2 linked regions of the Methylomagnum ishizawai genome follow. The protein of the gene in region 2 interacts with the protein of the main gene of each other region in a pairwise test. Links are inferred from orthologs where the notes say so. Each region holds a gene or a part of one and is shown on either strand. Other genes may lie near its edges.

What was found.
Region 1: the proteins of B9N93_RS14125 (region 2) and B9N93_RS23025 interact in binary tests that used the Escherichia coli proteins (3 or more experiments, as listed by UniProt). The link is inferred for Methylomagnum ishizawai from one-to-one orthologs.

What each region holds. Positions count from the first base shown.
Region 1 is NZ_FXAM01000003.1:230,834-234,032, reverse strand. Bases 232-3,112 are described here. They hold B9N93_RS23025 (flavodoxin), read left to right. Parts: upstream 232-1,344; coding sequence 1,345-1,881; downstream 1,882-3,112. Other genes in these bases: B9N93_RS23020 (flavin monoamine oxidase family protein), read left to right, coding at 2,023-3,112; clpX (ATP-dependent Clp protease ATP-binding subunit ClpX), read left to right, coding at 232-1,202. Outside these bases: more of clpX, read left to right, coding at 1-231; more of B9N93_RS23020, read left to right, coding at 3,113-3,199. UniProt on the Escherichia coli protein: Low-potential electron donor to a number of redox enzymes. Involved in the reactivation of inactive cob(II)alamin in methionine synthase.
Region 2 is NZ_FXAM01000001.1:3,187,916-3,191,161, forward strand. What follows is about bases 119-3,046. They hold B9N93_RS14125 (regulatory protein RecX), read right to left. Parts: upstream 1,839-3,046; coding sequence 1,398-1,838; downstream 119-1,397. Other genes in these bases: alaS (alanine--tRNA ligase), read right to left, coding at 119-1,384; recA (recombinase RecA), read right to left, coding at 1,865-2,908; thpR (RNA 2',3'-cyclic phosphodiesterase), read right to left, coding at 2,946-3,046. In the rest of the region: more of alaS, read right to left, coding at 1-118; more of thpR, read right to left, coding at 3,047-3,246. UniProt on the Escherichia coli protein: Modulates RecA activity through direct physical interaction. Can inhibit both RecA recombinase and coprotease activities. May have a regulatory role during the SOS response. Inhibits DNA strand exchange in vitro.

The sequences.
Region 1 (3,199 bases), on a different replicon or contig from region 2:
ACGAGGTCAAGAAGCTCATCGCGGGGCCGGCGGTTTTCGTGTGCGACGAATGCGTGGAACTGTGCAACGACATCCTGCGCGAGGAACTCTACGAAACCGCCGACGAAAACCTGGGCCATCTCCCCAAGCCCAAGGAAATCAAGGCCACTCTCGACGATTATGTGATCGGCCAGGAACGCCCCAAGCGGATACTGTCGGTCGCGGTCTATAACCACTATAAGCGGCTGCGCTTCAAAGCCCACGCCCGCAAGAACGATGTGGAATTGACCAAGAGCAATATCCTCCTGGTCGGACCCACTGGCTCCGGCAAGACCCTGCTGGCCGAGACCCTGGCCCGCGTCCTCGACGTGCCCTTCACCGTCGCCGACGCCACCACCCTGACCGAGGCCGGCTATGTGGGCGAGGATGTCGAGAACATCATCCTCAAGCTGTTGCAGAAGTGCGATTACGATGTGGAGAAGGCCGAGACCGGCATCGTCTACATCGACGAGATCGACAAGATTTCCCGCAAATCCGCCAATCCCTCCATCACCCGCGATGTCTCGGGCGAGGGCGTGCAGCAAGCCTTGCTCAAGTTGATCGAAGGCACTATCGCCTCGATCCCGCCGCAAGGGGGCCGCAAGCATCCGCAGCAGGAGTTCCTGCAAGTCAACACCGCCAATATCCTGTTCATCTGTGGCGGTGCCTTCGCCGGGCTGGACAAGACCATCCGCCAGCGTTCCGAAACCGGCGGCATCGGTTTCTCCGCCGAGGTCAAGAGCAAGGACGACAGCCGCAATGTCGGCGAAATCCTGGCCGGGGTGGAGGCCGACGATTTGATCCGCTATGGGCTGATCCCCGAATTCGTGGGCCGCTTGCCGGTGGTCGCGACCCTGGAGGAATTGGACGAGGCCGCCCTGATGCAAATTCTCACCCAACCCAAGAACGCCCTGGTCAAGCAGTATCAAAAGTTGTTCGAGATGGAGGATTGCGACCTCGAAATCCGCCCGGACGCGCTGAAATTGGTGGCGCAAAAAGCCATCGAGCGCAAGACCGGCGCCCGCGGCCTCCGCACCATTTTGGAGAATGTGCTGCTCGAAACCATGTACGAGCTGCCCTCCGAGGAAATGGTCTCCAAGGTGGTGGTGGACGAGAAGGTCGTCAGCGGCGAAATCCCGCCCTACCGGATCTACGAAACCGAAGAAGACAAGCAGTGCGCTTGATCCTTCCCGCGGGCGTTTAACCCTACCCATGTACGAATCCCAGGGGGCCGTTCCGTCCGGCCCCCGCGGGGAAACTCCGCCCAAATCATAAATACCCTAGCGCTTTTAACGTCTTTTCAACTCGAAAGTAAGAGGAAAACCTATGGCAGGCAAAATCGGCATCTTTTTCGGCTCGGACACCGGCAACACCCGGAAAGCCGCGAAATCCATCGCCAAGAAGCTGGGCGACGCGGCGGATGCGCCGGTCGATGTGAAAAAGGCCACGGTCGAAGACTTCCTGAAATACGACGCCCTCATCCTGGGCACCCCGACCCTGGGCGACGGCGAATTGCCGGGCCTGGGTTCCGGGGCCAGCGACGAGAGTTGGGAGGAGTTCCTGCCGCAATTGAAGGGCAAGGATTTGAGCGGCAAGACCATCGCCCTGTTCGGCTATGGCGACCAGGAAGGCTATGGCCACGAGTTCGTCGATGCCTTGATCTTCCTCTACAACCTCGCCATCGAGGGCGGGGCCAAGGTGGTGGGCGCATGGCCCACCGAGGGTTATAGCTTCGAGAAATCCAATGCCATCGTCGATGGCAAGTTCGTCGGCCTGGTCCTCGACCACGAGAACCAGAGCGAGATGACCGGCGAGCGCATCGACGCTTGGCTGGAGCAAATCAAACCGGCTTTGCTGGGCTAGCGTCCCGACCGCCCGGATCGACAGGCACCCATAGCCCGGATGGCGCGTAGCGGAATCCGGGCCGCGCGGAAGCCGTCGATCCGAAGCGGCGAAGGCGCCGGGTCCGGGGCCGGATTCCACGACCCTGAGAAGAGGTGAATCATGCTGGATACGGCCATTGTAGGTGGCGGGCTGTGCGGTTTGGCGCTGGCCCGCGGTTTGGAAAGCAAGGGGCGCGATTACGTCCTGTTCGAGGCCCGCGACCGTTTGGGTGGCCGGGTGCTATCGGTGCCCTCGGCGACCGCCGGGACGGCGCTGGACCTGGGACCAACCTGGTTCTGGCCGGATATCCATCCGCGCATGGCCCACTGGGTGGCCGAACTGGGCTTGTCCAGCTTTCCCCAGCATGACGGCGGCGAGGTCTTGGGCCTCAAGGAAGCCGATGGCAAGATCGAATCGCTAGGCTCCGATCCGGTCCATAACGGTGCCCGGCGCGTGGCGGGCGGCATAGCCGCTTTGATCGACGCCGTCGCCGCCCCGGTTCCCCCGGAACGGATCAAAGCCGGGCACGTCCTCGCCCGGCTGGAAGACCGGGGCGACCATGTCGCCTTGCATTTCCAGGCGGGTGATGCCACCACGGTGGTCGAAGCCCGCCGGGTGGTACTGGCGATCCCGCCGCGGGTGGTCGAGGAGCGCATCGCCTTCGAACCGCCCCTGGGCGAGGACGCCCGCGCCGCCCTCCAGGAAACCCCGACCTGGATGGCGGGCGAGGCCAAGGCCGTGGTCGCCTATCCCAAAGCCTTCTGGCGCGAGGCCGGGAAATCCGGCAATGGTTTCGCCCGCCACGAGCAAGCCGCGCTGGGCGAATTATTCGACGCCTGCGGGGCCGAACCCGACCAAGCGGCCCTGGGTGGCTTTGTGGCCTTGTCGCCGCAGAACCGCGCGGCTTTCAAGGACGGGATGCCGATGCTGGTCCAGAGCCAGTTGGTGCAATTCTTCGGCAACGAGGCCGAAACCGGCGAATTCCACTACCAGGATTGGGCGGCGGAACCCCACACCTGCGCCACCCTGGACCTGGAACGCCCGGATCAACACCCCGAATACGCCAATCCGCGCCTGACCCGTCCGTATTGGGCCGGGAAGCTGTTGTTCGGGTCTTCGGAAACCGCCCGCTACGGCGGCGGTTATCTGGAAGGCGCGTTGGAAGCCGCGCACCGTTTGCAAGAACAATTGCCCGCTCTGCCCACCGAGTCCAACCGCGAGCCGGTGGAGCGCTTCTCCGCCTGGGTCGCCACCCAAAGGGCCGGGGCGCTGGACCGCTACCAAAAGCACCTCAACC
Region 2 (3,246 bases):
AGGCCACGACGCGGGCATCGTCGGCCAGATGGGTATAGCCGGTGAATTGGCAATGCACATCCACCGCCACATCCTGCGAATAATCCACCGCGAAATGGCTGGCGGCACGGGCGCGTTCGCGTTGCGCCTCCATGGCTTTTTCAAAACCGGCCAAATCCGGGGTCAGGCCATGTTCGCGGGCGATGTCGGCGGTGAGATCGACCGGAAAACCATAGGTATCATAAAGCTGGAACACGGTTTCGCCGGGAATGACGGTGCCGCTCAAGCCTTTGAGATGGGTTTCCAGAATCTTCATGCCCTGGTCCAGGGTCTCGGCGAAGCGCTCTTCCTCCTTGCGCAACACCTGCTCGACCGTGGCGCGGGCGGCGACCAGTTCGGGATAGGCTTCGCCCATCTCGGCGCATAACGGCGCGACCAGCTTGTAGAAGAAAACATCACGGATGCCAAGCTTATAGCCATGGCGGATGGCCCGGCGGATAATGCGGCGCAGCACATAGCCCCGCCCTTCGTTGGACGGCAACACGCCATCGGCGACCAGGAAAGCACAAGAACGGATATGGTCGGCCAGCACCCGCAGCGAGCTATTGTCGGTATTGGAAAGCCCGGCCAATTCGGCGGCGGCTTGGACCAAGGTGCGGAACAGGTCGATTTCGTAATTGCTGTGTACGCCCTGCGCCACCGCCGCGATGCGCTCCAAGCCCATGCCGGTATCCACCGAAGGCTTGGGCAGCGGGGTCAGGGTGCCATCCGCCGAGCGGTCGTACTGCATGAACACGAGGTTCCAAATCTCGATGTAGCGGTCGCCGTCCTCGTCGGGGGAGCCGGGCGGACCGCCCGCGATATGGGCACCGTGGTCGTAGAAGATTTCAGTGCAGGGACCGCAAGGGCCGGTGTCGCCCATGCTCCAGAAGTTGTCCTTGGTGCCGATGCGGGAAAAGCGGTTCGGGTCGATCCCGACCTCGTTCAGCCAGATAGCGGCGGCTTCGGTGTCCTGGTCGTAGACCGTGATCCACAGCCGTTCCGGCGGCAAGCCCAACACGCCGGTCAGGAATTCCCAGGCGTAGCGGATGGCGTCGCGCTTGAAATAATCGCCGAAGCTGAAATTGCCCAGCATCTCGAAGAAGGTGTGATGGCGCGCGGTATACCCCACATTCTCCAGGTCGTTGTGCTTGCCGCCCGCCCGCACACAGCGCTGCGAGGACGCCGCCCGCACATAGCCACGCTCTTCCCGCCCGAGGAACACATCCTTGAACTGCACCATGCCGGCGTTGGTGAACAGCAAGGTCGGATCGTTGCCCGGAATCAAGGGGCTGGACGCCACCACGGCGTGGCCGCGTTCTTGGAAGAAGTTGAGGAATAAGGATCGCAGTTCCGAACTGGTCATAGGGTTGCCATTGTCAATCGTCTGGTTGTGCTAGTCCGCGCCGCGCCAAGCGCCGGAATAATTGGCGGATGTCGTCGTGCCCGAAGCCCCTGCCAAGCAAAAAACGTTCCCGCGATGCCCGTTCCGGCAAACCGTCCGGCAGGGTGTCGCCGTATTTCTTGCGGTAAACCTTGTCGATCTGCGCCTCCCAATCCCATTCCTTGAGATCGGGCGCGTCCCCGATGCCGCGTTGCCTGAGTTCCCGCTGGATCCGCGCCGAACCATAGCCCTTGCCGACCCTGCCGCGCACGAACGATTCGGCGAAACGCGCATCGCTCTGTAGCCCGTCGCGCACGGCGTCGGCGACGACCTCATCGACCAGGGATTCCGGGTAACCTCGCGACAAGAGCTTTTGCCGCAGTTCGGCGCGACCGTATTCACGGCGGGAGAGATAACGGAGGCAAGCGGCCAGCACCGCCCGCCTATCGTCGGATGGCTCGGTCAGAGTTCGGCCTCCTCGACCTCGTCGGCGGGGGCCGGACCCGGCGCGGGCGGGGTCGCCAGCGCTTTCTCGCGGATTTTGGCCTCGATGGATTCGGCCAGTTCGGGGCGTTCCTTCAACAGGTTGCGGACATTGTCCTTGCCCTGGCCGATACGCTCACCGCTATAGCTATACCAGGAACCGGATTTCTGTACGATGCCATGATCCACGCCCAGGTCGATCAATTCGCCTTCGCGGGACACGCCTTCGCCATAGAGAATCTCGAACGTGGCCTCCCGGAACGGCGGGGCCACCTTGTTCTTGACCACTTTCACGCGGGTTTCGTTGCCGACCACTTCGTCGCCGCTCTTGAGGGCGCCGATGCGGCGGATGTCGAGGCGCACCGAAGCGTAGAACTTCAAGGCGTTGCCGCCGGTGGTGGTTTCGGGGCTGCCGAACATCACGCCGATCTTCATGCGGATTTGGTTGATGAAGATGACCAGGGTGTTGGAACGCTTGATATTGGCGGTGAGCTTGCGTAAAGCCTGCGACATCAAGCGGGCTTGCAAGCCGACATGGGAATCGCCCATCTCGCCTTCGATTTCGGCCTTGGGGGTCAAAGCCGCCACCGAGTCCACCACCAGCACGTCCACGCCGCCGGAACGCACCAGCATATCGGCGATTTCCAAGGCTTGTTCGCCGGTGTCGGGCTGGGAAATCAGGAGGTCGTCGAGGTTGACGCCGATCTTCTCGGCGTAGCTGGGGTCCAGGGCGTGTTCGGCGTCGATGAAGGCCGCGACCCCGCCCAGTTTCTGGGCCTGGGCGATCACTTCCAGGGTCAGGGTGGTTTTGCCGGAGGATTCGGGACCGTAGATTTCGACGATGCGCCCGCGCGGCAAGCCACCGCAGCCCAAGGCAATATCAAGGGTCAGGGAGCCGGTAGAAATCACCTCGATATCGCGCATCGCGGCCATATCGCCGAGACGCATAACCGAACCTTTGCCGAATTGCTTGTCGATTTGGGAGAGCGCCGCGCTCAGGGCTTTCCGCTTGTTCTCGTCCATCGTGATGAGACCGCCCAATCAGTTGAAAGGCCGACGATTATCCCACAGACCCCGGCCCCGGAATAGCCTCGACATTTTCCAGGCGCCAGGCTTGACGCGGCGTATACGCGGAGCCTGCGCGGCCCAGGCGCGATTCGACCAGGCTGAAAGCGGCGACCTGCCAAACCACAGGTTCAGGCAAGGCCCAGGCTTTCCGGTCGGAATGGCCTTGACGGGCCAGGGTCAGATGGGGCTGGTAAGGCCGGTCGTCCAAGGCGAAACCCGCCCGCCCCAACCCCTGGGCCAAACCTTGGGCCAAATCCAACAGCGGCTGGGGCGTTTGGGACGCGCCCAGGCAG